DNA from 4 places in the Synechococcus sp. UW179B genome. Region 4 is predicted to be linked to each of the others. Evidence: predicted binding sites of a transcription regulator. Region 4 holds the regulator's gene; each other region holds the start of a gene.
What was found. Region 4 encodes NtcA, which controls nitrogen genes in cyanobacteria. Its sites were predicted from a motif close to GTANCNNNNGNTAC; they were not measured.

Region 1 (5,746 bases), on a different contig from region 4:
CCACACCGACACCCTGAATGAAGCCGGCTTCGTTGAAGACACCATCGCCGCCATCAAGGGCCGAACCATTCACACCTTTCATACCGAAGGTGCTGGCGGCGGGCATGCGCCCGACATCATCAAAATCTGCGGAGAGGCGAATGTGCTTCCCAGCAGTACCAACCCCACACGTCCTTACACCCGCAACACCCTCGAAGAACACCTCGACATGTTGATGGTGTGCCATCACCTGGATCCAAAAATCCCTGAAGACGTGGCCTTTGCAGAATCACGCATCCGCCGCGAAACGATCGCAGCTGAGGACATCCTTCACGATCTCGGCGCCTTCTCGATCATCGCCAGCGATTCCCAGGCCATGGGACGGGTGGGAGAAGTGATCACACGCACGTTCCAGACAGCCCACAAAATGAAGGTTCAACGCGGAGCCCTGCCAGAAGATTCAAGCCGCAACGACAACCACCGTCTGAAGCGCTATATCGCCAAAGTCACCATCAATCCAGCCATCGCCCATGGCATCAGCAGCCAAGTTGGGTCTGTAGAGACAGGCAAACTCGCCGATCTGGTGCTCTGGAAACCAGGATTCTTTGGGATACGACCGCAACTCGTCGTCAAAGGCGGATCGATCGTCTGGGCCCAAATGGGTGATGCCAACGCCTCAATCCCCACACCTGGGCCTGTGCATGGAAGACCTATGTTTGCCGCCTTTGGCAAAGCCCTTGCGCCCAGTTGCCTCACCTTTTTGAGCGATGCAGCCCTCAACGACAACATCCAAAGCAAACTCGGACTGGAACGCACCTGTATTGCCGTAGAACACACCCGTGACGTTGGCAAAAGTGCGCTGAAACTCAACTCAGCACTTCCAAAGATGAGCGTGGATCCACAGACCTATGAGGTGTTTGCCGATGGCGAGCTTCTGACCTGTGAACCAGCGGAGGTGTTGCCACTCGCCCAGCGCTACCTGCTGCTTTGATCGCGACCGACCAAAGAACATCGTCCAGAATGACATCAATAAATGTTCAATAAAAGATTCCTAGACCAAGAAATGGTTCTCGCCACTGCTTGATCACCGACACATTAATCCAGAAAAAGTATTAACCGAAACCAAAAAACCGTCCTGCGAACCAGTTGGCATTGCGATCAAGCGATCGGTAACAAATAACACATAGCCCAACAGACATGCAGATCTTTGATGTCTAAGTTCAATGGTGAGCCAATGTTCAATGAGTATCGGCCAACCCTTGGTTACGACGAATATTTTTGTCAGAAGGAATCCGCTCCCAGAGCAGATTTAGAGCCACTGCTGTCGTCGCTTGGGCAGATTGGGCTCACGGAACTGAATCGAAATCATGCTTCGGCCGCAAACCTCCTCCGACGACTCGGAGCCACCTTCCAGCTGAATGGCGCAGGATTAGATGGGGGAGAAAGAATCCTGCCCTTCGATCCCCTGCCAAGGCTCATTCACCTCAACGATTGGGCCAAGCTCGAACGTGGTCTTCTTCAGCGCTTGGAGGCCATCGATCGGTTTTTAGCCGACGTCTACGGACCACAGAGAATCCTGAAGGATCGTGTCATTCCAAGGGAAGACGTGGAAAGTTCTCAGGGCTGGAGACCCCAAATGCAAGACATCCAGCTCCCATTGAATCGCTGGTGTCACATCTCAGGACTGGATCTCATCCGCGACGAAGAAGGCACATGGCGCGTGCTGGAAGACAACCTGCGCTGTCCATCCGGTGTGGCCTATTTCCTCGAGAACCGACGGGTGATGAAGCGGTTATTTCCCAGCCTGTTTGCTGGTCGAACCGTTCAACCCATCGACGACTATCCCTCGAGATTGTTGCAAACACTGCAGGACTTAGCTCCTTGGGCAGATTCACCACGCGTTGTGCTGCTCACACCAGGAGTGTTCAACAGTGCTTACTTCGAACACAGCTACCTCGCTCAACAGATGGGCGTTGCCCTGGTGGAAGGGCGTGACTTGATCTGCGAAGACGGCCGCGTTTGGATGCGCAGCACCACTGGACGAGAAGCGGTGGATGTGATTTACAGACGAATCGATGACGATTTCCTCGATCCAAAGGTGTTCCGTCGCGATTCGGCACTTGGCGTGCCTGGATTGATGGATGTTTTGCAAAATGGCCGCATCGGCATCGCCAATGCTCCAGGAACTGGGGTCGCCGACGACAAATTGATCTACGCCTATGTACCAAAAATGATCCGTTATTACCTTGACGAAGAACCGATTATCGACAACGTCCCCACTTATCTCTGCTCCCAGCCAGATGATCGCCAATACGTTTTAGAAAACCTGGAAAAACTTGTAGTGAAGTCTGTGGCTGAAGCAGGGGGTTATGGAATGTTAATCGGACCACAGTCAAGCCGAAGTGAAATCGCAGAATTCGACTCAAAAATTAGAGCAAATCCTCGAAATTACATTGCCCAACCAACATTACAACTCTCGACCGTTCCCTCACTAAGCAATGGAGAATTGTTTCCTTGTCATGTGGATTTAAGACCGTATGTTTTACGCGGAGCATCGAACTGGGTCAGCCCGGGTGGACTCACTCGCGTCGCCCTGAAACGTGGCTCCCTTGTGGTGAACTCATCGCAAGGAGGAGGTTGTAAAGACACATGGGTTGTTGGTGACAGCCAGATTGTCAAAGACAGGCAGGTTGAACCAAGCATCCAGGAGGCAATGCCGTGCTGAGCCGGGTTGCCGACTCCTTGTATTGGATTAATCGATATGTGGAACGCGCAGAGAACATTTCTCGTTTCCTGGAAGTGAGTGAAGCCATGGCGTTGGATTGCCCTCCCGGCAGCGCCGAACCATGGCTTCCACTCATTGATGCCAGTGGAGACAGGCAGAGCTTTGATCAAGTTTACCCACTGCGATCTCCACGAGATGTCTTGGGGTTTCTGCTCCTTGATCGCGACAATCCCAACAGCATTCTGAGCTGCATTGCCAATGCAAGAGAAAATGCTCGCCAAATCCGTGATGTGATCACCACAGAAATGTGGGAGCAACTGAACGACCTCTACTGGAATGTTCAAGATGGTGAGTCAATCTGGCAAGAACCAGATCAAGAACAGCTCCGCAGCATCCGAAGAGGTTGCCAGCTTTTCTATGGCATTACGGATGTCACCCTAAGCCGTGATCAGGCCTGGCTCTTCAGTCAACTAGGCCGCTGGATCGAACGCGCCGACAAAACATCCAGGATCCTGGATGTGAAGTATTTTCTTCTACTACCAAACACAAAAGAAGTTGGTGGGGTTCTTGATGAACTTCAATGGATATCTCTACTTCGTACAGCTGGGGCTTATCAGATGTACCGGCAAAGTGTTCAACAAGCAATCACGCCGTCTTCCGTGGCCAGGTTCCTTTTACTGGATCCAATCTTTCCACGATCAGTGCGCTTCTGTTTGCAACAAATCAACGACACATTGCAGCTAATCCAACGACAACCACAGCTGGGCCCTCCTGATGATCTCGAATGCCTGCGCGGGCAATTGCTTGCCAAGTGGAGCTATGTACGGATTGATGCCCTGATTGAGCGGGGGCTGCACGAAGCCATCGACGAATTACAGGAAGAGCTCAATCAACTGCATCAACTGATTCACGCCCGATATTTCATCACCACCGACCTTGGCTCCATTCCCACTGATCCATCATGCGCGCTGAGCTAATCCACTGCATCACATATCACTACGACGCTCAAATCAGTCTGAGCGAACACAGGCTCTGCATGCGACCTCGGGGCCATGGTCATCAGCACCTGATCGATTACCAACTCAACATTTCACCCCAGCCCTGCCATAGCCATGAACTCGTCGCAGCCAGCGGCGATGCCATTCGACGCGTGCGCTTTCAAAACACCACGGATGAGCTCCGCTTCGAAGCATGCAGTCGCGTTGAAACCACGACTTCAGCACCGTTACTGAAATGTCTCGACGGGCGCGAACCCCTGCTCCCCTACCCACGTGGTCGATTGAATCCAGATCTTCAAGGAGCGTTAGAGGGCTGGCTGCCAAACGGCCAACACGATCCCTCAGCAGTTGCCTTAGCTCAGGACGCCTTGATGGGCACCAACCAACAAGCGCTGCCTTTCCTCAAACAGCTCATCGAGATGATTCAAGACAGGGTGAAATACACCCAACGCCATCAAGGAGCCGCCTGGCCAGCAGGCCGAACTCTGCGAGAGCGGGTTGGGTCCTGCCGCGACCTCGCCATGCTGATGGTGGAATGCTGCCGAAGCATTGGTTTACCGGCTCGATTTGTCAGCGGGTACCACTTAGCGAATCCGGCACCCGAGTCCTACGACCTGCATGCCTGGGCGGAGATTTATCTGCCAGGTGCAGGATGGCGTGGGTTTGATCCCAGCGCCGGTGGAGAAACAACCGATCGCTACATCGTGCTGGCGAGTTCCTCCCGCCCAGATCTCACGGCAGCGATCACGGGCAGCTTCAGCGGGCCGGCATCCACGCAAAGCCACCTGAGTTGGACCATTCAAGCCACCGTTGAGGACAACACCAATCAACCGGAGAACAAGACGGCTCTTATTCAGGCAGCTTGAAGAAGCGGCTCAACACCATGCAACACAGGACGCATGGCACCTTTGGTCGTCACCAACCTCAAGGCAGGGATACGACCACTGTTATAAACACGAAACTCACGGGTCAAAGATGCCTTCTCTTCACGAACCGCTTGATTGAGCACGACAGATCCATCTAGATCAGAAATAGATCGATGAAATGTTCCTGGAGGAATGCGAAGAATGTCGCCGCCAGACGCCAGACGAACAATATGAAAAGGCTGATCCCAAGCAAAATTGACCAAATAAAACGTTCGCCCTCCACTAGCGGCTAACAGGTTGTCTTCTTGATGGGGATGCAAATAAAATTGCCAATCTCCACTCTCCTCTGCATCCGGAGGACTTACCGCTGGCCCACGGTGAATAACTAAGTCGCGAGCATTCGAATCAGAAATCGTGACATCAAAAAAACGAACAGATGGAGTATCCCGAAAACGCGTATAAGGAATAAGCTCGAACATCGCAACAAAAAGTCAGTAATTAGCTTTAACGCTTATACCTCGTTTAATCCGTAGCGGATGCCACTCATCCACCCAAATAAGCCATCTCGGCGTGATGGTTTGCTGGCTGCTCTAACCCACGCTCTTCACTAAAACGATCAGAACGGCGCGACCACAGCCCAGTCATCACCTCTGCAAGCACAGAATCGGAAATATCCTCTCGAAGCCATGGACGCAAATCAAGACCTTCACTGGCAAACAGACAGGTAAACGCTTGCCCGTCTGCGGTGATCCTAAGACGATTGCAATCAGAACAGAATGGCTCTGTAATTGAGGCAATGGTGGCAACAGAACCTTCACCATCTTCGTAGATCCATTGACCACTTGTTCCACCAGGTTGACGACCAAGGGATTGAAGCGGCCAATTGCTGTGAAGAAGCTGAATCATCTCACTGGCCGGCATCACCTGATCACGACACCAGCCATTGCGATTGCCTACATCCATATATTCGATCAAACGCAATGGCAATCCTTGTGTCCTTGCAAAACGCGCCAATGGAATCAGCTGATCATCATTTTGACCGCGTTGGATCACGGCATTCAGCTTGAGACGACCTCGCGCAGGATTGAATCCCGCAGCACGAGCTGCATCAATTCCCGCCAAGACGCGCTGAATGAGAGCCTTCCCAGCCTCAGGACCAGTACGCAAGCCAGCCATAC
Region 2 (5,746 bases), on a different contig from region 4:
GAGGGCATTGGTAATTACGGTGTCAACGGCTCCTCCAGCCCGGGAGGTTTGGGATTGGCCCATCCCATCGCGAATCACTTTTCCGCCACCGAATTTCACCTCATCGCCGTAGGTGGTGAAGTCTTTTTCCACTTCGAGGATGAGGTCGGTGTCCGCTAAGCGAATGCGGTCTCCGGTGGTTGGCCCATAGGTTTCGGCGTAGGCCTGGCGGGAAATGCGATAGGGCATGAATCAGGCGTCGAGGGGTCCGTTGATGTGTCCGTTGAAGCCGACCACGCGGCGTGCTCCAGCAAACGGGATCAAATTCACGTCGCGGTGATCACCCGGTTCGAAGCGAATGGCCGTACCGGCTGGAATATCAAGCCTTTGACCGCGTGCAGCGTCACGGTCAAAGATCAGAGCAGCATTAGCTTCTTGGAAATGGAAGTGGGACCCCACCTGGACGGGGCGGTCACCGCTGTTGGCAACGCTGAGGGTTGTGACCTCCTTATTGGCGTTGAGTTCCAGTTCGCCGGGTTCCGGTATCAATTCACCGGGGATCAGGAGTGCCATCAAAAGAAGCCTTAGCGAATGGGGTCATGCAGGGTCACGAGCTTGGTTCCATCGGGAAAAACCGCCTCGATTTGGACTTCATCCACCAACTCTGGAATGCCCTCCATCACCTGGTCGCGGCTCAGCCAAGTGCTGCCTTCCTGCATCAGGTCGGCCACAGTCTTCCCATCGCGTGCGCCTTCTAAAACCAAGAAGCTGAGCCATGCCACGGCTTCAGGGTGGTTGAGTTTGAGACCACGCTGGAGTCGACGTTCTGCCAAGAGGGCAGCCGTAACAATGAGCAGTTTGTCTTTTTCCTGGGGGCTGAGGTGCATGGTGACCTTGCACTCTGTCTAGTTTCTATCTCCCTGGGGCCGCGGAATGTTCAAAATGAACGCTTAGACCCTCAATGGACGTTCTTGTAAGGGCCAGACCCTGGGAATCTGAGGAGGAGCCAGGTCTCGTGCTCGACGGGTGCGAGCCCAAATCCTGCTGAACCAGAAACGGGCATCACGGCTTGAGAAGCCGCTGTAACGGGCGATCAGCCCCTGGGGGAGAACGCCGCAATGCATCTGGCCTTCGAGACCCTTTCGATCTTGCCGAACGTCATCGAGGAGGGTGTTGATCGTTTCTGTAGGGAGAGGGAAGGGTGCCGCCCAAACGAAGGTGCCGAAGACGGGTTGTTGATTGAGTCCATGGATTCCCTTCAGCGCTGCGTCGCTGATTTCGAGTCTGTCAACAAGTTCCCAGCGCTTACCTTCAGGCGTTTGGCGTTGGATCTGAACGCCTGATCTCCAGCACCCCCGCCCCAAGGTTTCGTTTGCGGCAGTGCGCCCGAGACGCACAATTTCTGCGCTGAGAAAGGATCCATCCATCGGCAAGGTGACGCTGAGGTTTTGTTCAAACAGAGCGTCGGCGTAGAGCACAAGCTCTTGGGGTAGCCACTCCAAATCGCTCTCTGCATCCAGCTCTGCCACCACCTGTTGGCGGGCCCATGCGCCTCGGGGATGGCGTTGGCTGCGACCGACGGATCCATACACCTTTTGTGCGGCCACGCTGGTGATCAGGCAGCGACTGTTCGATTTCAAGCTGAGGTTGATGCTCAATTGATCTCCCCCCACGAGACCGCCAGCGGTGTGAAGCAGTGGCAGCTCGCAGCGCCCGTTCTCCCCCCGCTCGGCGCGCATTAATTTCAGGGGCGCGGTGCAGCCCCCCTGAAATTGACTGCCGCTGCGGCCTTCAGCAAACAGCAGGTTGCAGGTGCCGTGCCATGGGTCAAGTCGATGCATCTAGGCACGCTCGACGCCAACTCTGCTTAGCTCTGTAGCAAGCACTACCAAATAAAAGTGTGCTGTTTGGGCAGTCTTTGTTGTGTGATCTCTTTGGCTGTCTGAACCCTTGGATGTTGGCTTGATCGTGTTGGACCATCGCCTCTTGTCTGAGGAGCCATTGCCGGGCGCCACCCCGGCGGCCATGGAGTTGCCGCTGAGTGCGGATCAGCGCACGGTGCTGCGCGGACGTCGTCGCACAGTGTGTGGTCGAGACGTGTTGTTGCAGCTGCCGCGTGAGCGCCCGTTAACACCAGGTGATCGCCTCACCGATGCGCATCATCAGGTGCATGTGCTGGTGACTGCGGCTCCTGAGGAGTTGTTGCGAGTGGAGGCAGCAACGCCGCTTGCATTGCTTGAAGCTGCTTATCACCTAGGAAATCGTCATGTGGCTCTTGAGTTGCATGAGCATGAGCTGTTGTTGCTCAACGACTCCGTCCTCGCCACCATGCTTAACGGTCGCGGATTGAAGGTGACACGGTGTTGTCGTCCCTTCATGCCAGAAGGCGGTGCTTACATCGGCCATCAGCACGCATGACATCGCTTGCATTGCTGCAGTTGGTGAGTCCTGCCTTGCCCGTTGGCGCTTTTAGTTATTCCGAGGGTCTTGAAGTTTTGATCCAGAATGGTTCATTGATCGATGAATTAGATCTCCAACATTGGATTGAAGCGGAGCTTCAAAGGGGTGCCCTGAGGTTGGAGGCAGCGGCATTAAATCCATTGCGCGTTCAGCTTCAACGCTGGGAGCAAGAAAGGTCAGAGATGCCCAGCGAGTTGATGTCTTTGGATGGTTGGTTGTTGGCTTTGAGGGAGTCGGCTGAGGTGCGTGCCCAGCAAGGACAGATGGGCGGTTCTTTGCTGCAATTGATGGTTGATCTTGGACATCCATTGCCTCAGCCGGTGGTGCTGGCTTGGCCGGCAGCCTGGGCTTGGGCTGCTTTGTCGTTGAAGATTTCTGAGCTGGAGATGGTGGAGGGTTATCTCTACGGTTGGGTTGCGAATCAGCTCAGTGCAGCGGTTCGCTTGGTGCCTCTGGGTCCCACCACGGCTCAACGGATCCAGCAGCAGCTGTTGCCGATGATTCGTGAAAAGGCATCTGTGTTGAAAGATCAAGACCCGTACACCCTTTGGTGTGGTGGTGCTGGTGCGGGGCTGGCCCAGTTGGCGCATGCTGAGTTGTATTCACGTTTGTTCCGGAGCTGATGAGCAGCAAACTCAGGCTTGGCATCGCCGGGCCGGTGGGCTCAGGCAAGACAGCGCTCGTGGAAGCGCTGTGCAGGAGATTGCGCAATCGCCTGCAATTGGCGGTTGTGACCAATGACATTTACACCCAAGAGGATGCCCAATTCCTGACGCGTTCAGGTGCCTTAGAGCCTGAGCGCATCCGTGGGGTTGAAACCGGAGGGTGCCCTCATACGGCGATCCGAGAAGACTGCTCCATCAACCGAGCGGCTGTGGGTGAACTGGAACGTCAGTTTCCAGGCCTTGATCTGGTGATGGTGGAGAGCGGAGGTGACAATCTTGCGGCCAGTTTTAGCCCCGAATTAGTTGACCTTTGTATTTATGTGATTGATGTAGCGGCTGGGGACAAGATTCCTCGCAAAGGCGGTCCTGGAATTACACGATCCGATCTATTGGTGATTAACAAGATCGATCTGGCTCCCCTTGTTGGTGCTGACTTAGCCGTGATGGAACAGGACACGCTGAGGATGCGGCGGGATCGACCCTGGTGCTTTACCAACCTTCGAAATGGGGAAGGACTCGATCTTGTGGAAGCATTTGTGTTGCAACAGATACCAAATTGACGCGTATTTGGTTTGCCGATTGGCAAATGGTCTTCGTTGATACAGGAGCTTCTTTCTTCAGATCGGTACCTTTCGAGCTCCGGCGTTGAAACGTCGTTCCTCTTGTTTTGATACTCATGAGTTCATCATTGTCCAAGCGTCTCTTTGCCGGCATGGCCGCAGCGTCGCTGGGTCTGGCCGTCACAGCTTGTGGTGGTGGCGATGAGAAAGCCTCCAACGTTGAGTTTGACGACAGCGTTACCGTTGGCATTCTTCACTCTCTGACTGGCACGATGGCCATCTCTGAGTCCACCTTGGTGGATACAGAAAAGATGGCCATTGATGAAATTAATGCTGCCGGTGGTGTTGAGGTAGATGGTAAGAAGTACAAAATTGATTACATCGTTGAAGACGGTGCCTCCGACTGGCCCACGTTTGCTGAGAAGTCCAAAAAACTCATCGATCAGGACAAAGTTCCTGTTGTGTTCGGCGGTTGGACCTCTGCTAGCCGTAAGGCAATGCTTCCGGTGTACGAATCGAAGGATGCTTTCCTCTATTACCCGATTCAGTACGAAGGCCAAGAGTGTTCGAAAAATATCTTCTATACCGGCGCGACTCCTAACCAGCAGTCTGAGCCAGCGACCAGCTTTATGTTCGAGAAGTCCCCAGCTGCAGGCAAGCCCTTCTATTTAGTGGGATCTGACTATGTGTTCCCTCGTACGTCTAACACCATCACGAAGGAGCAGGTGAAGTCTCTGGGTGGAGAAGTTGTTGGTGAAGATTATTTGCCTCTTGGTAATACGGAAGTTGCTCCGATCATTGCCAAGATTAAAAAGGCTTTGCCTGATGGCGGTGTGATTATCAACACCCTCAATGGTGACCAAAATGTTGCTTTCTTTAAGCAAATTCAGGATGCTGGAATTACTCCTGAAAATGGTTATTATGTGATGAGTTATTCCATTGCTGAAGAAGAAATCAGCACAATTGGACCTGAGTTCCTTGAAGGTCATTACGGCGCTTGGAACTACATGATGTCCATTGATACGCCGGCATCCAAGAAGTTTGCTGCTGACTTTAAGGCAAAGTATGGAGCTGACCGTGTTGTCGCTGACCCTCAAGAGTCTGCATACAACATGGTGTACCTCTGGAAGATGGCTGTTGAGAAAGCCGGTACTTTCGATGACGACAAAGTACGTGAAGCCCTGATTGGTATCAAGTTCGATGCTCCTCAAGGCCCAATTGAGGTTCGTCCTAACCATCACATCTCTCAAATCGTTCGGATCGGTGCGATTACTGCAGAGGGTCAGTTCGAAATCGTAGAAGAGTCGGATAGCCCAATTGATCCTCAGACTTGGAACCAGTTTGAGCCCACATCGAAGGGCTTTGCTTGCGATTGGTCTGATCCCAGTAAGGGAGAGAAGTACAAGCTCTGATCATGAATAGCTCCATCGACTGATGGCTTGCTTTTAGAGGGGTCCCTTGGGGGCTCCTCTTTTCATTTTTTTCGCTTACTAGACACCCCCCGTGCAACTGCTTTTCGAAAGTTTGTTCAACGGTGTGGCCATCGGCTCTGTGTTGCTGATGGCCGCCCTTGGACTGGCCATTGTGTTTGGCTTGATGGGTGTGATTAATCTCGCTCACGGCGAATTAATCATGCTTGGTGCCTATACCACCTATGTGGTACAGCTCATTTTCAAACTTCCTCTTCTTGCGCCTATTTACAACGCCTACGTATTGGTTGCTATTCCATGCGCCTTCGTTGTGAGCGGTGTTGTTGGTATTTTGCTTGAACGCACAGTGATACGACGTCTATATGGGAGTCCACTGGAGACTCTGCTTGCTACGTGGGGTGTCAGTTTGATTCTCCAGCAGTTTGTGCGCAGCGTTCCGCTTGCTTATGCGGCAGGAATGGTTGTGTTTCTAGTGCTCGGATTCAGTGTTCCGTTGTTTCTTCCAAAGACCTTATTGGAGGGTCGTCAATCTCGGTTTGTGCGACTAGGTGGTTGGGCTGTTTCTGCTTTCATTGGCGTGTTATTTGCGGGTGGATTGGCCTCGCAAATTAGCCGTATTGCCAAGGCAACATCCCGCAATGTGGATGTCACC
Region 3 (5,746 bases), on a different contig from region 4:
AGGTGATCTTGAATTGATCCCGGCCTCACCGGTACAACCATTTTCTCATTCGAGCTGGCACTGTCCGACCTTGCCCGCAGCAGCGAGCAACTGCTCAGCCATGCGCTGCAGCAGCCTGGTCCTATCACTGTGGCTCTTGTCTTTGCAGGAGGAGCTTTAACAAGCCTGGGGCCCTGTTCCCTGTCGTTGCTGCCAATCACACTCGCCTACTTAGCAGGCTTTGATAGCCAGCAGAAACCTTGGCAACGCAGCCTGTCCTTTTGCGCTGGCATCGTTGGCGCCCTGGTCGTGCTGGGAAGCCTGAGTGGTTTGCTCGGCCGCATTTACGGTCAAGTTCCCGGTTTGATCCCAACCCTTGTTGCGGCGTTGGCAGTGGTGATGGGACTCAATCTGCTCGGAGTGGTTCGAATTCCCCTTCCAGCCGGGCCGGACCCGATGCGTTGGACCAGCAGGGTGCCCGCTCCGCTTGCCCCGGTGGCAGCCGGGTTGGCATTTGGGCTTGCTGCTTCACCCTGCACAACCCCCGTACTCGCCGTCCTGCTCGGTTGGATTGCCAGCACGGGACGCCCCCTTCTCGGCGTGCTGATGCTGACAAGCTTTGGGATAGGTCAAGTGCTGCCTCTCCTGCTTGCGGGCAACTTGGCAGCCTCCCTGCCGCGCTTGCTGGCGTTACGTCCCATCGGCCGGTGGGTTCCACCGATCAGTGGCGTGATCCTTCTTGCCACAGGCACTCTCACCTTGTTAGCGAGATTGACCTGATCCGATGCCTGCACTTCGCCGACTCTTCGCGCTGCTCTCCGATCTTCGTTTGGCGATCCTGCTCCTTCTGCTCATTGCAGGAGCCAGTGCCCTTGGGACCATTCTTCCGCAGAACGAAGCGCCTGATTTGTATCTCGAGCGTTTCAATGCGGACCCATGGCTCGGATTGATCAACGGCGAGCAGATGTTGCAACTGCAGCTGGACAGCATCTATTCCAGCGTGTGGTTTTTAAGCCTTTTGGCTTGGCTGGGGTTGGCCTTGATCCTCTGCAGCTGGCGTCGTCAATGGCCAGCGCTGCTCGCCACCATGCGTTGGATTGACTATCGCCAACCCAGGCAGCTGAGCAAGTTGGCACTGGCCGAATCAATTCGCTGTTCCAACGGTGCATCGGCCCTAGACGCGCTGAGTTCCCACCTGCAGCAGCAAGGCTGGGCGGTCCAGAGGCATGAGGATCGCCTTGCGGCGCGGCGCGGCGTGATTGGGAAGGTAGGGCCCCTGTTGGTTCACACCGGCTTGGTCCTGCTGCTTATCGGGGCTGCATGGGGAGCACTGGCTGGAAATCGCTTGGAACGCTTCCTTGCCCCTGGCCGAGCTCTCGATCTTCTAGACCCGTCTGGAAACAACAGGCTCTCGCTCACCCTCGAGCGCTTCGCGATTGAGCGTGATCCAGCAGGACGCACCGAACAATTTCGCTCAACGCTGAGGCTCGATCCGCCAGGAGGCCCCTCAGAGCAGCGCATGATCAGCGTGAATCATCCACTCCGCTATCGAGGGATGACGGTCTATCAAGCGGATTGGTCGCTGGCTGCGATCACCGTGCAAATCGGTAAGAGCCCTGAATTGCAATTACCTCTTCGGAGTTTTCCCGAACTCGGTGAACAAATTTGGGGTCTGGTGCTTCCCACACGGCCGGATGGATCTGAGCCAGTGCTGATGAGCACAAGCAGCGAACAAGGCCCTGTTCAGGTGTTCGATGCCGACGGATCGCTGCTCGGCAACCTGCGACCTGGCGGAGCATCCACTGAAATCAAAGGATTGCCCCTGAGGGTGGCCGACATCATGCCCGCCAGCGGACTGCTCCTTAAGCGTGACCCTGGCGTCCCACTGGTTTATGCAGGCTTTGCGATCACACTGCTTGGCGGAGGACTCAGCTTGATCGCAACCCGACAACTCTGGGCCGTGCTTGACCCAGAAACCTTGCAGCCATCCCAGAGAAAGCTGCACATCGGCGGACTATGCAATCGCAATCTCGCTGGCTTCGCGGCTGAATTACCAGTCCTGATCAGCAGGGTTGACGGCTCCCATGACTGACCCTCACAACCGTGTGAACGTTGCCACGAGGGTTGAAATCAGCTTCTAGCTCCATCCATACAGGGGCACAGGCCGCGACGAGATCATCAAGAATTTTGTTCGCCACCTCTTCATGAGAGATCGAAGTGTTGCGGTAATGATTGACGTACAACTTGATCGCTTTCAGCTCGACCACCCGAGGTCCAGGCTGATAAATCAAGCGCAACACCGCGAAATCCGGGTAACCCGAAAACGGGCAGAGGCAGGTAAATTCCGGCAATTCGATCGACACCTCATAGGGGCGCCCAGGCCTTGGGTTGTCGAAACAGATCAACTCGGCATCTGCAATAGCCCTTTCGCCATACAGCGGAGTTTTGGTGAGCTCAGTGCCGGGGTTGCTCATCAAACGAATACGGAAATCTTCAGCGCTCGACCTTAAAGCCAGCCATCCACAACCGCTGCGTGGACCTCTGTGCTGGTTGATTTGGTATCAACGCGTACAACCCGTAGGCCGAAATGCAGGCCTAATGGTTACCAGATGGATGTGTATGCGATGGATCTCAGACTGATTAGCGAAGGACAGGCCTTCCGACTCCAGCCTGAGAGTGTCCACGGCATGCTCTGGTTACAAACGCATTTTGAAAAGTCCCATTGGGAGCTTCTGGCTGAGGGCCTTGCCACGCTGAGCCCAGCCAATGTCGATGAGCTGATTGAGGACGCTTCGAACGCCGGATTGAACCTTTCTCCTCTTCCGGCCCTGTCATCTCAGCTCAATTCCTGACACACTCGAAAGATCGATTACTCAACAATTCCATGAAAAAGGTCGAAGCCATCATCCGTCCCTTCAAGCTTGAAGATGTCAAGTTGGCTTTGGTTAATGCCGGCATCGTCGGCATGACCGTGAGCGAAGTGCGCGGATTCGGTCGTCAGAAGGGGCAAGTGGAGCGCTATCGCGGCTCTGAATTCACTGTTGAGTTTCTGCAGAAGCTGAAAGTTGAGGTGGTGATCGACGATGCCCGCGTCGATGATGTGATCAACGCCATTGCAGAAGCAGCAAAAACAGGCGAGATCGGCGATGGCAAGATTTTTGTCTCCCCAGTCGAAACCGTGGTGCGCATTCGCACAGGCGATCGCGACAGTTCAGCCCTCTGATTGCAGGGTGTCCTGAACCACCTTCCGAACCACTTCATCAGAGAGGTGGTCTTGATCATGCTCGCCTAACCACAACAAGTACTCGTGGTTGCCGGCTGGGCCGGTAATCGGAGACCCCACAACTCCCTGGGCATTCCAGCCCTGGGAGTGTGCCGCGGAGATCACTGATGCAATTGCATCCCTGTGAGCCAAACCATCTCGCACCACCCCGCCTTTCCCCACCCGTTCGCGTCCCACCTCGAACTGAGGCTTAACCAACACCAAAGCTTCGCTTCCCTGCGGTTCCAACAAGGCGCGAATCGCCGGAAGCACGAGTGCCAAAGAGATAAACGACACATCCGCGACAGCCAGGGTGGGAAGAACGTCATCAGGCCCGTACAGCTCAGCTGCGCTCAATCGGCGCAAATTGGTGCGCTCCCTGAGCACAACCCTTTCATCCGTGCGCAAACTCCAGGCCGTCTGGCCATAGCCAACGTCGATGCCATACACCTGACGGGCACCATGTTGCAGTAAACAATCGGTAAAGCCACCCGTCGAAATTCCTCCATCAAGGCAGGTGCGCCCCTCCACCTCGACAGGGAAAGCCTCCAACGCTGCCAGCAACTTTTCACCCCCTCTCGACACAAACCGCGGAGGCTGCTCCACGATCAACGCAAGATCGAGCAAAACCGTTTGACCTGGCTTATCGAGCAGCTGGCCGCGATGGTCTCTGACCTTGCCGGCGCGAATGAGTTGTTGCGCTTGCTGACGAGATGCCGCCAAACCCAACGTCAGCATGTGGAGATCTAAACGCTGTTTACGAGCCATTTCGACATAAAAGCACCGTGAAACCGAAACAAATACCGGAGTTCCTCCCCGAGTTCCGCAGACCTCCCTGAAGATCTTCGCAAGCCGCACGCAAGTCCGTGTCAGCCAACAACGTCTTCAATATCAAAAGCGGACGCCGCCCATCCCTTCGGGCCAGATTCTGTCGCAAGTCCAGCGAGGCTTCGAACCGCGTCCTCGAGCTCTTGGCTCCAGGCTCATTTGTCACCCTCGATAACCACCCCAAGGATCTCCCCCCCTTTCAAGTGATCGAATGTCGGGGAGGCCTGTGCTGGGTCCGTCAGCAAGCCTGGGGACAGAACGTTCAGTGGGAAGTGGAGCATCGCCGCCTCACCTCTGCTTAACGCCACACGCCATATCCCAGCCTTCAGCGCCATACATTGGTTGAGTTGTCGCCACGCGCTGGCCCTTGATCGAGAGATACACCCTGCCCGAGATGGGCGAGATCTGGACAGACCGGGCCAAATACCAAAGTTGGCTGGATGTTGAGGTTGCAGCCTGTGAGGCCAACTGCAGGCTTGGTCGTGTCCCCAAGGACGCGATGCAAACGATTCGCGAACAGTCGGCGTTTGAACCGGAGCGGATCCTTCAGATCGAGGCCGAGGTTCGCCATGACGTGATCGCCTTCTTGACCAATGTGAACGAGCACGTTGGCGATGCCGGGCGTTACATCCACGTCGGCATGACCAGTAGTGACGTCCTCGATACGGGCCTGGCGCTGCAGTTGAAAGCCTCCGTCGCTCTCCTGCGCCAAGAGTTGGCGGCCTTGGACGCCGCGATTGCCAAGCTGGCGGTGGAACACAAGGCCACCGTGATGATCGGCCGTTCCCACGCGATCCATGGAGAACCGATCACCTTTGGCTTCAAGCTGGCTGGCTGGCTGGCTGAAACCCGCCGCAATGGTGAACGTTTGGCTCGCCTGGAGCGTGATGTGGCCGTAGGCCAGGTGAGCGGAGCGATGGGCACCTACGCCAATACGGATCCAGAGGTGGAGAAGATCACCTGCGAGATTCTCGGCCTCACTCCCGACACGGCGAGCACCCAGGTGATCTCTCGCGATCGCCACGCGGACTACGTGCAGGTGCTGGCCCTGGTTGGGGCCTCGCTCGATCGCTTCTCCACCGAAATTCGCAACCTGCAGCGCACCGATGTTCTGGAGGTCGAAGAAAGCTTCGCTAAAGGGCAAAAAGGCAGCTCGGCCATGCCCCATAAACGCAACCCGATTCGCAGCGAACGGATCAGCGGGTTAGCGCGCGTGCTGCGCAGCTATGTGGTGGCGGCCCTGGAAAACGTGGCTCTCTGGCACGAACGTGACATCAGCCACAGCTCTACAGAGCGGATGATGCTGCCGGACTGCTCTGCAACCCTGCACTTCATGCTGCGAGAGATGACCGCCGTCATCTCTGGCCTCGGGGTTTACCCAGAGAACATGGTCCGCAACATGAACGTCTACGGAGGCGTGGTCTTCAGCCAACGGGTCCTGCTCGCCCTCGTGGATGGGGGAATGAGCCGGGAGGATGCTTATCAAGTGGTACAGCGCAACGCCCACAGCGCTTGGAACACCAACGGTGGCGACTTCCGCGCCAACCTTCAAAGCGATCCCGAGGTGAGCAACAAGCTCAGCGCAGATCAATTGGCGGAGTGTTTCAGCACCCAGCTGCATCAGGCCAATCTGGGAGTGGTCTGGGATCGACTCGGCCTCTGAGTCAATGTTCTGGA
Region 4 (5,746 bases):
GGAGACGGTTTCAAGCCCAGGCCCCCGCAGCCACAGCTAGACAAAGCATGAACAGTTCATCGCAGACGACCCCCATGGACTCTCGTTTTCGAGTTGACCTGATCGCCGCAACCCCGAATCCGCAACAGTGCGTGTACGTGGGAATGCACCAGGACTACAGCGAGGGCTTTGTGGCAGCCGATCGCGCGCAATGGCCCGATGAAACCAAAGCTGGCGAAATTTGCGTCAAACGCCTCCTGGCTGGAGAGCGGGGCCATTACGGACCGATGGAGCATGCCCAGATTGTGTTGAACGTGGGCTGGTTTCCCCATTCCGTGATGCAACAGGCACGAACGCACCGGGTGGGCGTCAGTTTTGATGTTCAATCCATGCGTTACACAGGCGATCGCATCTGCAGGGCTGCCCTCGGAGAACTCGATCTCGAAGAAGTGTTTTATTTGCGCCCCGTCGGCGAGTACAGCGACCGAAAAGGCAAAAAATATCTTTACAGCGAAGCTGAGCGGCAAAAAGATTTAAACCACTGCAAAATCAGTGCCGCTCGCTATCAGGAATTGCTTCAGGCTGGGTTTGCGGAAGAACATGCCCGCGGCATCCTCCCCTTCGATTACCGGCAACATTTTGTGGTGAGCTTCACGCTCAGGGCCTTCCTGCATTTCATGGACCTACGCGCCAAGCTTGATGCCCAGCAAGAAATCCGCGAACTCTGCGATTTGATGTGGCCCCATCTCAAAGCTTGGACGCCGGAATTTGCCGATTGGTACGAAAAAACAAGACTGCATAAAGCCAGGCTTGCTCCCTAACAACCATTCATTCAAACCTTGGCCAGCGTTACCCGCTCTGGCTGATGCTGATATTTCCCTTGCCGGTCGCTATAGGTGGTTTCACAAGGATCACCCTCGAAAAACAACAACTGACAGATCCCTTCGTTGGCATAAATCCGACAATCAGCGCCAGAACTATTACTAAATTCCAAGGTGAGATGTCCTTCCCATCCAGCCTCAGCCGGAGTTGTATTCACAATGATGCCTAAACGGGCATACGTACTCTTACCAAGGCAAATCACCGTAATATTGGGTGGCACGCGCATTTTTTCAAGGGCCACACCCAAGCCATACGAATGGGCTGGAAGGATGAAATAGTCGCCATCCTCATCATGATGAAGAGGCGTTGATTCAAGGTTGTCAGGGTTGAATCGCTTGGGATTCATGATCGTGCCTGGGACGTGGCGAAAGATCAAAAACTCCTTTGGCGAGAGCCTTAGGTCGTAGCCGTAGGACGAGCAGCCAAAACTCAGGACCGGACCTTGGCGTTGATCCGGATCCAAGTGGCGTACCAACCCATTTTGAAAAGGCTCAAGCATGCCTGCATCTGCTTGATCCGTAATCCAGCGATCGTTCTTCAGCATTAAAAACCTCGACGCAGTTCCGTCACTTGATCAGCCATCTCCATCATCTCTGCAGGGATCGCGGGCCCCGTCACAATCACGTCCATGGCGGATGGCCGTTGCTCCAACACTGACAAGACATCCTCATGACTCAGATAGCCCAGCTCGATCGCCAAGCCAATCTCATCCAACACGAGTTGATCCAAAGTGCCTTCTAAAAGATGGGTTTTGCAGATCTGCCAAACCGCCTGAACCGCCTCTTTGACCTCGTCATCGCGGCTATCAGCAGCATCTGAAAGGCATTCCGTCACGGAAGGGCGCAACCATCTCAGCCGATCGCAGAGGGTGAGGCTGCTTTGAGGGCCTTGGCCCACTCCACCCTTAAGAAACTGAGCAATTAAGACATGACTCCCCAGGCCTGCCGTGCGCAGCGCCTGGCTCAGAACACCAGAAAAACTCCCCCGAAAGGAGGCGGTATGCACCTGAAGCTGACCTTCCGGAGCCACCAAATGCAGCGGTGGACGAACCTCCACAGAGGGGAGTCGCCTGAGTCCTGCTTGCTCGAGAGTCCTGTGGTCAACTGTCCGCGACTCACGGGAATGATGGGTAGGGCTGAGGCTGACGGTCATCACATTCGCCGATGTCCGGCAAATCCGGATGTGGATGAATCTAGCGGTGAAAGTCCAAGACACAAGTGTTTTGACACCATCCATGGTGTGCCTAGCCACCTGGCAGGCTCAAAGCATCTCCGCACCGTGGGCTCATGACTGGCACCTCTCGCAATGACGGACGTCAGCCGGGCGAACTTCGCCCCTTCTCGATCAGCTGGGATCCGATGGGATTTGCCCTGAGTTCAGTGATCATCCACAGCGGACGCACCGCCGTTCTTTGCAGCGTTTGTCATCAAGAAGGCGTGCCTCGCTGGCGCAAAGATCAAGGCCAGGGGTGGCTCAGCGCCGAATACCGACTCCTGCCTGGATCCACTCCAGAGCGACAGAACCGTGAACTCCTCAAACTGAGCGGACGCACCCAGGAGATTCAGCGTCTGATTGGCCGCAGCCTGCGCGCAGCCCTCGACATGCAGGCTCTCGGCGAAAACACGTTGAAAATTGATTGTGATGTGATTCAGGCGGACGCGGGCACCCGCACCGCCGCGATCAGCGGATCTTGGGTCGCCCTTCAGCGGGCCTGTGAGCGGCTGGTTCAACAAGGGGTCCTCACCAGCAACCCTGTCCAATCCCAGGTGGCAGCCGTCTCCGTGGGTGTGATTCACAATCGGCCCCTGCTCGATCTCGACTACAGCGAAGACAGCCAAGCCGATGTGGATCTCAATGTCGTGATGAACGGAGAGGGGCATTTGCTGGAGCTGCAGGGAACGGCGGAAGGCGCTCCCTTTAGTCGTCACCAGCTCAATGACCTACTGGACCTTGCCGAGCCTGGGCTCAAGCAAATTATGCAGGATCAGAATTCGGCTCTCTCCCCTAGGTGAAAATGCGGGGTTTCGTGTTCCTTGCTACATGAACAGGGGGTGCTGATCCATAGCATCCCGGAACACGAGTAGAGACCATGGCCGAAGTCAGCCGCGGCTTCAGCCGATACGCCCCTCCCACCATCCGCCCGGTGGGCTTGAATTTCGGAACTCCAACGGCTCCAGCCACCCGCACCCTTCAAGACGTCATTCGTGGTCTCGATGGTGCTAATACCGAGATGGTGGAGCGCGGGAAAACCATCTTTTTCCCCGGCGACCCCGCTGAGAAGGTTTATCTAATTCGTCGAGGTGCCGTCCGCCTCTCCAGGGTTTATGAATCCGGCGAGGAAATCACTGTTGCCCTGTTGCGAGAAAACAGTTTGTTTGGCGTTCTGTCCTTGCTGACAGGTCACCGCTCCGATCGCTTTTATCACTCAATCGCTTTCACAAGGGTGGAGATGGTGACGGCTCCAGCCACATCCGTGCGGCAGGCCATTGAAGACGACACCAGTGTGGGATTGCTGTTGTTGCAGGGGCTGTCCAGCAGGATTCTCCAGACCGAAACGATGATCGAAACCCTCACCCATCGGGACATGTCGTCTCGACTGGTGAGCTTTCTGCTGGTGCTTTGTCGAGATTTCGGTGTGCCTGGTCAACGGGGGATCACCATCGATTTACGCCTTTCCCACCAAGCCATTGCCGAGGCGATCGGGTCCACACGCGTCACGATCACGCGTCTCCTGGGGGACCTCAAGTCATCGAGCCTTGTCGATATCGATCGCAAAAAGATCACTGTTCTCGATCCAATCGCTCTCGCCAAGCGGTTCAGCTGACCATGCAGGTGAAGATGGAGCTCCCATCCGAACTCTGATCCTTCATTTTCCGTGACCGGCTGGTTTCTACTTCTCGCCCTGCTTGTGCTTGGAGGCGTGCTCTCAACCCTGGGGGACCGCCTTGGCTCTCGCGTGGGGAAAGCTCGGCTGAGCTTGCTTGGACTGCGTCCCAAGCGCACAGCCGTGGTGATCACGGTGTTGACCGGCAGTCTGATTAGTGCGCTTTCCCTTGGACTCCTGCTCTTGGTCAGTCGGCAACTCAGGGTCGGGCTGTTTGAACTGAATGCTCTCGAAGCCAAATTAAGGAGCAGTCGCGCCGATCTCAAAACCAGCAAACGCGCTCAGGAGCAAGCCAGCAAGGAGCTCACAACGGCCCAACAACGGGCGACAGAACTGCGTCGCACCCTCAAGCCCCTCCAGGAACAAACCCGATCCTTGGAAGCGGAGCGACAGCGCTTGAGCCAAGACGTGGATGCCAAAGATATCGAGATCCAACGCACCGAACAGGAACTCTCTGCCGTGCGCACGCAAATTCGCGATGGCGAGAAAGAACTCAATCAACTGGAAGACACGCTCCTCGCGCTGCGGCGCGGCAACGTCGCCATCAGCAGCGGGCAGCCGCTTGCCACCGTGACCCTGAAGCTCGAACGCCCCGATCAGGCAAAAACGGTGATCGATCAGTTGCTCCGAGACGCCAATCTGCAGGCCTATCAACAGGTCCTGCCTGGCCAACCGGCAGAGCGTCAGATCCTGCTGGTTCCGCGACCTGACATCAAGCGCTTGGAACAAACGATTCGCAAACCTGGCACCTGGGTTGTGAACATCCGTTCAGCCGCCAATGTGCTGCTGGGCGAAACCGTTGTCTACGCCTTCCCTGAAGTGCTTCCCAATGTCACGGTGACCAGGGAGGGTGAGGTCTTGGCACGCACCACCCTGGCGAGCAATGAACGCGACCCTGAAGCCGTACGCAATCGGCTGAACCTTCTCCTCGCCTCCACATTGGCCGAGGTGCAAAGACGCGGTTCTCTCAGCAAGGGATTGCAGTTTGATGGCAATGCCATCAATGCGCTTGGCCAAGAGCTGATCGACCGCAACGGAGGACTCGCGGGGCTGGAAGCGGTGGCTTTACGCCGCAGCGAAACAGCAGACCCCATCGCCATCCAGCTGCGTCTCAGCCGATGACTCGCGTTGTCGCCATGGATCCTGGCCGAAGCAAATGCGGATTGCTCCTCGCAGACACCGCCACGAACACCGTGCTTCAAGGGATGGTGATCCCCAGCGCTGACGTCCTTGATCAGCTTCGCGTCTGGATGGCGGACACTCAGGGGGACACCGCCCAGATTGCTGAACTGGTGATCGGGGATGGCACCAGCAGCATGATCTGGCAACAACAACTGCCTGCAAGCCTGCCGGTCCGCGTCGTCGACGAAACGGGAACCACCCTGCGAGCCAGAGAGCGTTACTGGCAGTTGTGGCCGGCACGGGGCTGGAAACGCTTGCTTCCTAAAGGCCTACGCATCCCATCGGGCGATCTCGATGCCATCGCTGCGCTCGTCATCCTCGAGGACCATCTCGATCGACCATTGCAATGGCCGGGTCCCGATCCCCTCAGAACCGGGCTCTCACGGTGAAGGTGTAGTCCCCTCCAGGTTCCAGGTCATAGTCAGATTTCACAAGAAAGCGAAGCAGCGCGTCTTGAATCAACGCGCGCCCCAAGGACGGCTCCACACTCAACTCGCCACGATCAAAAAACCAGCTGAACTGCCAATTGAAGCCTCCGGCCTGGACGTCTCCCTCCAAACATTGATCTGCAAAACTCTGGCGTTGAACCCGTAAGTGGGCGGTGGTAACGGGGAGCGCTGCCATCACGCCTCAGGGTTGGTGGGAGCCAACTGAAGCCCATTGATGTGATTGCCGGCGAGGTCGAGACCTTGCTGCTGAATCCGCTCCAAACCATCGACCACCTCCACCAGCACCTTGTCGAGCAGGGGCTCCTCCTCACGACTGAAACTTCCCAGAACGTGCGACACCGTTCGCGCCTTGCGCTCACTGGGATTTTGC

Region 1: the regulator NtcA is predicted to act here: its motif matches at 1,089-1,102, upstream of DXY38_RS08930 (circularly permuted type 2 ATP-grasp protein).
Region 2: the regulator NtcA is predicted to act here: its motif matches at 1,855-1,868, upstream of DXY38_RS08950 (urease accessory protein UreD).
Region 3: the regulator NtcA is predicted to act here: its motif matches at 2,538-2,551, upstream of queF (preQ(1) synthase).

What each region holds. Positions count from the first base shown of each region.
Region 1 is NZ_UCNZ01000021.1:34,045-39,790, reverse strand. Features, by position in the region: gene ureC (urease subunit alpha) at 1-970, shown strand, start outside; gene DXY38_RS08930 (circularly permuted type 2 ATP-grasp protein) at 1,214-2,704, shown strand; gene DXY38_RS08925 (alpha-E domain-containing protein) at 2,698-3,681, shown strand; gene DXY38_RS08920 (transglutaminase family protein) at 3,666-4,568, shown strand; gene DXY38_RS08915 (redox protein) at 4,556-5,047, opposite strand; gene DXY38_RS08910 (GTP 3',8-cyclase MoaA) at 5,112-5,746, opposite strand, start outside.
Region 2 is NZ_UCNZ01000021.1:40,303-46,048, forward strand. Features, by position in the region: gene ureC (urease subunit alpha) at 1-228, opposite strand, end outside; gene DXY38_RS08940 (urease subunit beta) at 232-552, opposite strand; gene DXY38_RS08945 (urease subunit gamma) at 564-866, opposite strand; gene DXY38_RS08950 (urease accessory protein UreD) at 930-1,820, opposite strand; gene ureE (urease accessory protein UreE) at 1,930-2,397, shown strand; gene DXY38_RS08960 (urease accessory protein UreF) at 2,394-3,062, shown strand; gene ureG (urease accessory protein UreG) at 3,062-3,664, shown strand; gene urtA (urea ABC transporter substrate-binding protein) at 3,781-5,076, shown strand; gene DXY38_RS08975 (branched-chain amino acid ABC transporter permease) at 5,168-5,746, shown strand, end outside.
Region 3 is NZ_UCNZ01000007.1:44,217-49,962, reverse strand. Features, by position in the region: gene DXY38_RS04060 (FtsW/RodA/SpoVE family cell cycle protein) at 1-1, shown strand, start outside; gene DXY38_RS04055 (cytochrome c biogenesis CcdA family protein) at 91-759, shown strand; gene DXY38_RS04050 (cytochrome c biogenesis protein ResB) at 764-2,071, shown strand; gene queF (preQ(1) synthase) at 2,043-2,453, opposite strand; gene DXY38_RS04040 (hypothetical protein) at 2,604-2,831, shown strand; gene DXY38_RS04035 (P-II family nitrogen regulator) at 2,864-3,202, shown strand; gene DXY38_RS04030 (TlyA family RNA methyltransferase) at 3,191-4,009, opposite strand; gene DXY38_RS04025 (hypothetical protein) at 4,108-4,371, shown strand; gene purB (adenylosuccinate lyase) at 4,437-5,732, shown strand; gene DXY38_RS04015 (adenylosuccinate lyase) at 5,737-5,746, shown strand, end outside.
Region 4 is NZ_UCNZ01000006.1:184,090-189,835, reverse strand. Features, by position in the region: gene DXY38_RS03590 (thioredoxin domain-containing protein) at 1-40, shown strand, start outside; gene thyX (FAD-dependent thymidylate synthase) at 75-800, shown strand; gene dcd (dCTP deaminase) at 812-1,405, opposite strand; gene DXY38_RS03575 (cob(I)yrinic acid a,c-diamide adenosyltransferase) at 1,405-2,013, opposite strand; gene rph (ribonuclease PH) at 2,148-2,873, shown strand; gene ntcA (global nitrogen regulator NtcA) at 2,951-3,685, shown strand; gene DXY38_RS03560 (DUF3084 domain-containing protein) at 3,737-4,867, shown strand; gene DXY38_RS03555 (resolvase) at 4,864-5,316, shown strand; gene DXY38_RS03550 (DUF3146 family protein) at 5,294-5,551, opposite strand; gene pth (aminoacyl-tRNA hydrolase) at 5,551-5,746, opposite strand, start outside.